DNA from 3 places in the Streptomyces sp. NPDC048331 genome. Region 2 is predicted to be linked to each of the others. Evidence: riboswitches for the same ligand, from Rfam matches in the RefSeq annotation. Region 2 holds a riboswitch; each other region holds the start of a gene.
The links. Region 2 has a riboswitch for cobalamin ahead of metE (5-methyltetrahydropteroyltriglutamate--homocysteine S-methyltransferase). Riboswitches for the same ligand answer to the same signal wherever they lie in the genome.

Region 1 (3,364 bases), on a different contig from region 2:
TGACCTCGATGATCTCGGTGCAGAGGTTCGAGGAGTGCACGACCGTGCCCGGCTCGGCGGTCTGGTTCGCCGTGCGGTTGGAGGCGTCCTTGAAGGTCATCCAGCCCTGGCCGGTCTGCGCGAGGGTACGCATCATCCGGCCGTACAGGTCGCGGGCGGGCATGGTCTTGCGGGCCAGGCCGTCCGCCTCGGCCTTGCGGTAGGCGGCGTCGAAGTCGTCGCCCCACAGGTCGACCAGCTCGGGCACGTCGGCCGGGGAGAACAGCGACCAGTCGGCGTCGGCGTTCACACGGCGCATGAACTCGTCCGGCACCCAGTGGGCCAGGTTCAGGTTGTGCGTACGGCGCTGGTCCTCACCGGTGTTGTCGCGGAGCTCCAGGAACTCCTCGATGTCCGCGTGCCAGGTCTCCAGGTAGACGGCGGCGGCGCCCTTGCGGCGGCCACCCTGGTTCACGGCGGCGACGGAGGCGTCGAGGGTCTTCAGGAACGGCACGATGCCGTTGGAGTGGCCGTTGGTGCCGCGGATCAGGGAACCGCGGGCACGGATACGGGAGTACGAGAGGCCGATGCCACCGGCGTGCTTGGAGAGCCGGGCCACCTGGTGGTAGCGGTCGTAGATCGAGTCGAGCTCGTCCAGCGGGGAGTCCAGCAGGTAGCAGGAGGACATCTGCGGGTGCCGGGTGCCGGAGTTGAAGAGCGTCGGGGAGGACGGCAGGTAGTCCAGACGGCTCATCAGCCGGTACAGCGAGGCCACTTCCTCGACGGCCTGGACGCTCTCGTCGGCGGCCAGACCGCAGGCCACGCGCAGCATGAAGTACTGCGGGGTCTCGATGACCTGACGGGTGATCGGGTGGCGCAGCAGGTAGCGGCTGTGCAGGGTGCGCAGGCCGAAGAAGCCGAAGCGGTCGTCGGCGCCCTCGGCGAGGGTCAGTTCGACGAGCGAGTCGAGCCGGCTCGCGTGCGTACGGACGAACTCGGCGGTGCGGTCGGCGATGAGGCCCTCGCGGTGGCCGACCTCGACGGAGGCCGAGAAGGAGGTGGAGCCCTGGCTCGCGGCCTCGTCGCGGACGGCCAGCGTCAGCAGGCGGGCGGCCAGCCGGGAGTAGGCCGGGTCCTCGGAGATCAGGCCGGCGGCGGCCTCGGTGGCCAGCCCGCGCAGTTCGGCGTCGTCGGCGGCGGCGCTACGGCCGCGCAGCGCGGAGGCCGCGACCCGGCCGGGGTCGGTGTCGGGGAGGTCCGCCGTCAGTTCGGTGAGGGTACGCAGCAGCGTGGCCCCCGGGCCCTCGGTGTTGTCGCCAGAAGTGGACTCGGCGCGCGGTGCGGAAGGCGCGATGGTCACGGCGGGAGCTCTCCCTCGCTCGGCCCGGTCATCGGCGGGGCGGGGCGCGAGCGGGCGCATGCGGGCGCGACGAGAACGCTTACCCCGCATGGCGTCCACCGGCCCAACCGCGAGGCCCGGACGAATCGGCACCCGGTTCGGTCGAGCCGGGCGCGCTGTCGGCAGGTCATCGGACTTGGCGTCCGGTAGCCGGACACTTCATACCGTTGCGGGACAGTTCCGGATTCGCACCGGATTCCCCTGCGGCGACAGCAGGCATGAGCATACATGTGGGGGCGGCCCTCTGCGGTAACCCCCACATGTAGTGTCGGCGCGGCTACAGCTTGAGCCGGTAAGTGAGGAGTGTCAGGCCTTCGATCGGCGCCCAGTCCCGCTCCGGAGTGCGTACGAAACCCAGTCGCGCGTAGATCCGATGGGCCTCGGCCATGCCGCCCTGGGTGGAGAGGACCAGGCCGGTCACGCCCTCCAGAGCCCTCGCCCGCTCGACGCAGGCACGCACCAGAGCCTCGCCCGCGCCCTGGCCGCGCGCCGCGCGGGCCACCGCGAGCATCCGGAACTCGGCCTCGTCCGGGGCCGCGATGTCGGCGAGCGCACTGCCCGGGGCGGCGAAGGTCACACCGCCCAGCAGCCGTTCGTCCCGTACGGCGACGAGCACCTCGCCCTGGACGGCCCGGCCGGCCACGTCGCGCAGCACGTTCAGGTAGCCGTCGTCCTCGTTGAAGTCCAGATGCCCGTCGGCGAGGTAGGCCCCCGCCGTGATCTCACCCAGCTCCGCGTACTCGGCGGGCAGCGCCGTTCTGATCACCATGTCCATGCGGTCGAGTGTGCAGGACGGGTGTCGGGGTGCGGCGCTATCGTCGAGGACAGCACCGTCGAGGAAGGTGAGCGAGGCATGACCGTGATGGCCGACCGCCCCCACATGCTGACCGAGGAGTTCGAGACCCTCGCGCGTATAGGCGCCAGAGAGGTCGAAGGGCTGCGGTTGGAATTCATCGACGGGGTCATCAGGAGCAAGGCAGTGCCGGACGGGGATCACGGGCGGATCATTGTGTGGCTGAGCCGGATCTGCATGCAGCATCACCCGGACCTATGGCTGCATGCCGGGCAGGGGATCAAGGTGGAGCAGTACCGGGAGGGCCGTGCCATCCCGGACGGCGTCCTGGCGCATGAGGACGCCTTCGTCGGCCAGGGCGACTGGGCGAATCCCGGGCCCGTCCTGATGGCTGTCGAGGTGACCTCGTGGGACTCCGACACCGAGCGGCGCGACCGGATCGAGAAGCCACGCGCGTACGCGTCGACGGGTATCCCTGTCTATCTGCTCGTCGACCGGCTCGAATGCCAGGTCCTCGTCCACAGCGACCCGGACGGCCACCGTTACGAGACCGTCCGCACCGTTCCCTTCGGCAAGGAGGTCCGCCTCCCCGATCCCGTCGGCATCACCCTCCCGACCGAGCCCCTCAAGGACTGGGTGCGCTGAGGAACGCCGAAGGGGCCCCACCGCGTCGTGCGGTGGGGCCCCTTCGCGAGGTTCAGCAGCAGCGGAAGCCCTCGCGGGGATCCGCCTCGCGGGCGTCCGTACGGGCGCGTTCGAAGGCGCGGCGGGTGAGGACCTCCGCGTGCGGGTCGTGGGAGCGGGCGTGGGCCACGTACCGGTCGTACGCGGCCTCCCCGGAGAACTCCCGTACGTAGAACCGAGCCCTGGCCAGCACGCTCCGTACGGTGCTCACGCCACCGGCTCCTTGACGTGTCCGCCGGTCGCGTCCGGCCCCGCCGCCGCGAGCTCCGCACGCTCCTCGGCGGTCGCGATCAGCCCGGCCGGGGCGACGATCTTCGACTCGGTCCACGGGGTCTCGGAGAGGGTCGCCGACCCCGGGTCGCGGACGGCCTTGAGGCAGGTCCGGGCCGCGTCCGCCAGGACCACGATGATCAGGAGGGCGAAGAGGGCGCACAGGACGCCGTCGACCGTGGCGTTGGTGACCACGGTGTGCATGTCGCCCATGTTCTTGGCGGGCGGCAGGACCTTGT
Region 2 (3,364 bases):
TGTCGCCGGCCAGGACGGGCGGGCGGACGTAGCGGGTGCCGTAGGACTGCACCCAGCCGTGCTGGGTGACGACGTAGCCGGTCAGCTGCTCCGCGAAGTACTGGACCATGTCGTTGCGCTCGGGCTCGCCATGTACCAGCACGTCGACGCCGGTCTTCTCCTGGAACGAGATCACCTCGCGGATCTCGTTCTCGATCCGCTCCTCGTACCCGGCCGCGTCGATGCGGCCGGCCCGAAGGTCGGCGCGGGCCACGCGCAGCTCGTCGGTCTGCGGGAACGAGCCGATGGTGGTGGTGGGTAGTACGGGCAGTCCCAGGTGGGCGCGCTGCGCGGCAGTGCGCTGCGCGTAGGGCTGGGAGCGGCGGCCGTCCGCGTCGGTGACGGCAGCGGTGCGGGCCCGGACGGCAGGGTCGTGGGTGATGGCGGAATGGGCGCGCGAGGCCAGGTCGGCGCGGTTGGCGGCCAGCTCTGCGGCGATCACGTCGGTGCCTTGGGCGAGACCGCGGGCGAGGGTGCTGATCTCGGTGGTCTTCTGTCGGGCGAAGGCGAGCCACCGCCGGATCTGCGGGTCGATGTCCCGTTCGGCGTTGGCGTCCAGCGGCACGTGCAGCAGGGAGCAGGACGCGGCGACGTCCACCCGGTCGGCAAGGCCGAGGAGGGTGCCGAGGGTGGTCAGCGACTTCTGGTAATCGTTGATCCAGATGTTGCGACCGTTGACGACACCCGCGACCAGGCGCTTACCCGGCAGCCCGCCGACCGCGGCGAGGGCATCGAGGTTCGAGGCGGCGGAGTCGGTGAAATCGAGGGCAAGGCCCTCCACCGGGGCGGCGGCGAGGACCTGGAGGGCGTCGTCGAGCCGGCCGAAGTAGGAGGCGACCAGCAGCTTGGGCCGGTCGGTGAGGGCGCCCAGGTCACGGTAGGCGCGGGCGGCGGCGTTCAGGTCGGCCGGGGTGCGGTCCTGGACCAGGGCGGGCTCGTCGAGCTGCACCCACTCGGCGCCGGCGGCGCGCAGGTCGGCAAGGACCTGTGCGTAGACGGGCAGCAGCCGGTCGAGCAGGGTGATCGGCTGGAAGTCGGCGGCGACGCCGGGGGCGGGCTTGGCGAGCAGCAGGTAGGTGACAGGGCCGACGAGGACCGGGCGAGCCGACCGGCCGAGCGCGAGGGCCTCCTTCAGCTCGGCGACCTGCTTGCCGGAGTCGGCGGTGAAGACGGTGTCGGGGCCGAGTTCGGGTACCAGGTAGTGGTAGTTGGTGTCGAACCACTTGGTCATCTCCAGGGGGGCCACGTCCTGGGTGCCCCGCGCCATCGCGAAGTAGCCGTCGAGGGCGTCCGCGGCGATGGCCTCCTGGTGCCGATCGGGGACAGCGCCGACCATCACACTGGTGTCCAGGACGTGGTCGTAGTACGAGAAGTCGCCGGTGGGCACCTCGGTGATGCCGGCGTCGGCCAGCTGCTGCCAGTTCGCACGACGCAGGTCGGCGGCGGTCCGGCGGAGGGCGTCGGCGGTGACGCGGCCCTTCCAGTAGCCCTCGATCGCCTTCTTCAGTTCGCGGTTCTGTCCCTGGCGGGGGTAGCCGTACACGGTGGCTCGTGCTGCCGCGGCTGCGGACTTCGCTGTCACGGAACTCTCCTTCGCGAGATGTGTCCAGAACATCCCGGACGACGGGACGCGGACGCGAAGGGACGACAGAACGTGCGGACCACGCCGCGGGAGAGAACACCGCACGTGCCGCTCGCTGTGTACGCCGACCCGCCCACGAGGTCACCGGGACATCCGCATGCGGAATACGTCCGCGTGCGGGCAACGGGCAGGTCTTCGGACTCGCGGGCACGCCTGCCGGTCTCCCGGCGGGCACCTACTGGCCGTCGCTTCCCAGGACCGTTGGCCGGTCCCAGTGCGTATGACGGCGGTCGTTCCCGCTCACCGCTGCGGGGCAGTCCCGGATTCCCACCGGGTTCCCTCTTACGACGCATCCCGCCTGGCGGACGGGGCGAACCAGCTGCACCGGCCACCCTAGGGGCCCGGATCGCGCAGCGACGAGTGGATTCCAGTATTCGGACAGTGGAATGAGATATCCGGCGGGAGGTAGCCGGGGAGGCGGACGTGCACGTCGAGTCAGGCCGCGAGCCTGCTGGATGTCGACCCGGACACCGCGTACGGCTGATGTCGGAGGGAGCTGCCCCGCTCGTCGGGCACACACATGCCGCTGACCGTCCGCGAACGACGGCGGAGCCTCGAGCGACGGAACCACGACGGTCCATCTCCTCCACCAACCCACACTTCCCCGTGCGGGCCCGGCCCAGACCGCCCAGGGCGCCGCGCGGTCGGGCCGGTTACAACGGCCGTGGGGCGTGGCATGCTCGACCTATGGAGGGCGATTCCGTGCTACCCACAGGCGGCGGCGCGAGCCCCGAGATGCTGGCGTTGGCCAACGTGGTCGCCAGGCTCCGTGCCGAGGTCGTGGACCTGGAGGCACAGGCGTCGATGACAGCCGTCCTCGAGCGTGCCAAGGGCATGGTGATGGCCCGGACGGGCCTACCGCCGGACGCCGCGTATCAGGAGCTGCTCGACAGTGCCGCGCGACACCGCCGGACCCTGCTGGAGGAATGCTGGATCACCCAGGGCCAGGTCGGTGCCGGTTGGGCGGGGACGCCGCCGAAGGCCGCCGAGCGGGCCGCTCGTGCAGCCGTGCCCGTAGTGGAGCACACCCCCTTCGACACCGGTCGCTACGTCCTCTCCGGTGGGGTCGGCCCCCGAGCCGGCCATCGGGCGCTCCTTGCCCGCTTGGCCGAAAGCCTGACGGCCGCCGACGTACGTGCCCCCTCCGAGATCGCGGGCCTGCTGCGATACGTGCTCGGCGAAACGGAGGACGTGGCCGCGGTGATGATCTACACCGTTGCCCCGGCCGGAAGCCTGGAGCTGACCGGGCACGCGGGCGTGGACGACGCCACGGCCGAGCAATGGAGCCACATCCCCCCCGCTCAGCGGTGTCGCGGCACTGGAGGCCATCGAGGCCGAGGAGGCGGTGTGGCTCGAAGACCTGGCGCGGGACGCCGTCCGGTACCTGCTGATCGGTGAGCCGCCCGAGCGGTGGCCTTCCCGCGCGTGGCTCCCCGTACCCGGGAGTCGGCCGGTGACGGCCGTCGTCGGATTCTTCCGTACCCGGCCGGGCCCCTTCGACGCGCGCACCCGGACCCTCCTCCGGCGGGCGGTCGGCCTGTGCACCGGCCCCTTGCGGGAAGACCGGGACTCCGACCGGCCCGACCCCCTCCAGCAGGACGTCGAGGACGTCCAAGCGATCTTCGACGCCCTGCCGGGGCCGGCGGTGCTGCTGACGCCGCTGCGTTCGCCCACGGGACAGGT
Region 3 (3,364 bases), on a different contig from region 2:
GGCAGCTTCGCCGGGTCCATCGCGGAGATCTGCGCGTACTCGTCGAGGTGCTGCTCCAGGCGCGCGATGTCGCCGTACGACTCCGCGCGCGCCATCGGCGGCACCAGGTGGTCGACCAGGGTGGCGTGCACGCGGCGCTTGGCCTGCGTGCCCTCGCCCGGGTCGTTGACCAGGAACGGGTAGATCAGGGGCAGGTCGCCGAGCGCGGCATCCGGGGCGCAGGCCGCGGACAGACCGGCGTTCTTGCCCGGCAGCCACTCCAGGTTGCCGTGCTTGCCCAGGTGGATCATCGCGTCGGCGCCGAAGCCGCCGTCCTCGGCACGGGCCTGGATCCAGCGGTACGCGGCCAGGTAGTGGTGCGACGGCGGCAGGTCCGGGTCGTGGTAGATCGCGATCGGGTTCTCGCCGAAGCCGCGCGGCGGCTGGATGAGGATGAGGAGGTTCCCGCGGCGCAGGGCCGCGAGGACGATGTCACCCTCCGGGTTCGCCGAGCGGTCCACGAACATGTTGCCCGGAGCCTCGCCCCAGTGCTCGGTCACGCTGTCCCGCAGCTCGGCCGGGAGCTCCGCGAACCACCGCTTGTAGTCGGCCGCCGGGATACGGACCGGGTTGCGGGCCAACTGCTCCTCGGTCAGCCAGTCCTGGTCGTGGCCGCCGGCCTCGATCAGGGCGCGGATCAGCTCGTCACCGTCGCCCGAGACCAGACCCGGGATGTCCTCGATCGGACCGAAGTCGTAGCCGCCGGCGATGAGGGTGCGCAGCAGTTCCACGGCGCTGGCCGGGGTGTCGAGGCCGACCGCGTTGCCGATGCGCGAGTGCTTGGTCGGGTACGCGGACAGGACCAGCGCGACCTTCTTGTCGCGGCGGTCGATGTGCCGCAGGCGGGCGTGGCGTACGGCGATCCCCGCGACGCGGGCGGCCCGCTCGGGGTCGGCCACGTAGGCGGGCAGGCCGTCGTCGTCGATCTCCTTGAAGGAGAACGGGACGGTGATCAGACGGCCGTCGAACTCGGGCACCGCGACCTGCGTGGCGGCGTCCAACGGAGAGAGACCCTCGTCGTTCTCCTCCCAGGCGGCACGCGAGCCGGTCAGGCACAGGGCCTGCAGGATCGGCACGCCGAGACCGGCGAGCGCGCCCGCGTCCCAGGACTCGTCGTCGCCGCCCGCCGAGGCGGTGGCGGGCTTGGTGCCGCCGGCCGCGAGGACGGTGGTGACGACCGCGTCGGCCGACTCCAGCGCGGCGATCAACTCGGGCTCGGGGGTGCGCAGGGACGACACGTACAGGGGCAGCGCCCGGGCGTCGTGGGCCTCGATCGCGTCGCACAGGGCGTGCACGAAGGAGGTGTTCCCGCTCATCTGGTGGGCGCGGTAGTAGAGCACCGCGATCCGCGGGCCCTCGGTGCGCCGCGGAGTGCGCTCCAGCGGGCCCCAGGTGGGGGAGGCGGCGGGCGGCTCGAAGCCGTGGCCGGTGAGGAGGACGGTGTCGGAGAGGAACCGGGCCAGCTGCTCCAGGTTCGCCGGACCGCCGTGGGCGAGGTAGCCGTGGGCCTCGGCGGCGATACCGATGGGGACCGTGGAGGCCTCCATGAGCTGGGCGTCCGGAGCCTGCTCGCCGGTCAGGACCACGACCGGGCGGGTCTGGCCGGGGGCCAGGAGCAGGTCCAGGCCGTCCTGCCAGGCGCGGAGGCCGCCGAGGAGGCGTACGACGACCAGGTCGACCCCGTCGAGGAGGCCGGGGAGGTCGTCGAGGGGAAGACGGGAGGGGTTCGCGAACCGGTACGGGACGGGGCCGTCCGCCGTGTTCGCCGCGCGGGCGCTGAGCAGATCGGTGTCGGACGTCGACAGCAGCAGGATCATGCGGCGGCAGGCCTTCCTCGGGGTTTCCGCGCCCCGGGCAGTGTGAGGACAGCGGGAGTTCCTGACTCACCCCGGTCGCCGGATCGCTCCGCGGGGTTCACAGTGGCGGGACCGCGCCGGAATCTCACCGGGCTTCCTCCCATGTCGCCGTCCTCGGCGACGGCGGGCCGTGTGGTCCGCCGGAAGGTCATCTTAGGGGCGGTGCGGGTGTGGCTCCCGCCGGGGTGGACGGTGTGGCGGTGTGGCTCCCGCCCGGGTGGGCGGTGTGGCGGTGTGCGGGTGCGGCGCCGTTGCCGGGGCTCTGCCCCGGACCCCGCGCCTCAAACGCCGGCGGGGCTGGATCGGCGGTGCTCTGCCCCGGACCCCGCGCCTCAAACGCCGGCGGGGCTGGGAGTGCGGCTCGGACGATGGTGGGGGTGGGAGTGCGGCTCGGACGCCGGCGGGGCTCGGCGTGCGGCTCGGATGCCGGTGGGGGTGGGAGTGCGGGTGGGGTCTGGCCGGCGGTGGGGGCGAATGTGGCTGGTCGGGGTGGTGACGGACACAGGTCGCGGGGACCCGATCGTGGGTATGCTCGCGGCCATGCCCCAGCCCCCTTCCGCCGCATCGTCGCGCGACGAACCCGTCATACGGGAGCGCGGTGACGCCTGCCCCGGTGCGCTGCGGCTGCACGCGGCGGACGACGGGTTCCTGGCGCGGGTCCGGGTGCCCGGCGGGCTGCTCACCGTTCCGCAGGCCGAGGCGTTGGCGCTCGCCGCCGACCGTTTCGGGGACGGACACCTGGAGCTGACCTCGCGCGGCAACGTGCAACTGCGCGGACTGGCCGACGGGTGCGGCGCCGGGCTCGCCGAGCTGCTGGACGGGGCCGGGCTGCTGCCCGCGCCGAGCCATGAGCGGGTGCGGAACATCGTGACCACGCCCCTGTCCGGCCTGGACGGATCGGACGGGTCGGACCGCCCCGACGCGTCCGTCTGGGCCGTGGAGTTCGACCGGTTGCTGTGCGCGAGCCCTTGGGCGGCCGCGCTGTCCGGGCGGTTCCTCTTCGCCTTCGACGACGGCCGCGGCGACGTGGCCGCGCTCGGCCCCGACGTGACCGTGCTCGGCCGCCCCGAGGGCCGGGCGCTGGTCCGGCTCGGCCGGGCCGCCGACGCCGTGGAACTCGCCGGGCAGGACGCCCCCCGGGCGGCGCTGCTGGCCGCCCGGTACTTCCTCGACGCCGCCGCCGAAGCCGGTACCCAGGCCTGGCGGGTGGCCGAACTGCCCGCCGAACACGCGCTGGAGGAAGACGAGTTCGGTCGGCGGCTCGATGCCGCCGGAATCGCCGGCGTGGCCGTACGCGCCGTCGCGTGGCCGTACGCGCCCCCGCCCCGGCCGGGGCGGTCGGCCGGGCGGGACGGCCGCGTCACCCTGTGCGTGCTGCCCCCGCTCGGCCGGCTCGACACCGCGCAGTGGCGGGTCCTGGTGCGGGTCGCGGACGAGGAGGGGAGCGGCCGGCTGCGCGTCACCCCGTG

Region 1: linked by a shared signal. The riboswitch ahead of ACGFYY_RS01745 (ribonucleoside-diphosphate reductase subunit alpha) and the one ahead of metE (5-methyltetrahydropteroyltriglutamate--homocysteine S-methyltransferase) in region 2 are both predicted to bind cobalamin.
Region 3: linked by a shared signal. The riboswitch ahead of cobN (cobaltochelatase subunit CobN) and the one ahead of metE (5-methyltetrahydropteroyltriglutamate--homocysteine S-methyltransferase) in region 2 are both predicted to bind cobalamin.

Annotation. Positions count from the first base shown of each region.
Region 1 covers NZ_JBICYT010000001.1:380,437-383,800, reverse strand. The annotation lists gene ACGFYY_RS01745 (ribonucleoside-diphosphate reductase subunit alpha) at 1-1,339, opposite strand, end outside; cobalamin riboswitch at 1,482-1,611, opposite strand; gene ACGFYY_RS01740 (GNAT family N-acetyltransferase) at 1,656-2,153, opposite strand; gene ACGFYY_RS01735 (Uma2 family endonuclease) at 2,232-2,816, shown strand; gene ACGFYY_RS01730 (CstA-like transporter-associated (seleno)protein) at 2,869-3,066, opposite strand; gene ACGFYY_RS01725 (carbon starvation CstA family protein) at 3,063-3,364, opposite strand, start outside.
Region 2 covers NZ_JBICYT010000002.1:221,762-225,125, reverse strand. The annotation lists gene metE (5-methyltetrahydropteroyltriglutamate--homocysteine S-methyltransferase) at 1-1,621, opposite strand, end outside; cobalamin riboswitch at 1,811-1,966, opposite strand; gene ACGFYY_RS04525 (ANTAR domain-containing protein) at 2,369-3,079, shown strand; gene ACGFYY_RS04520 (PP2C family protein-serine/threonine phosphatase) at 3,027-3,364, shown strand, end outside.
Region 3 covers NZ_JBICYT010000018.1:42,938-46,301, forward strand. The annotation lists gene cobN (cobaltochelatase subunit CobN) at 1-1,856, opposite strand, end outside; cobalamin riboswitch at 1,891-2,053, opposite strand; gene ACGFYY_RS24540 (cobalamin biosynthesis protein CobG) at 2,436-3,364, shown strand, end outside.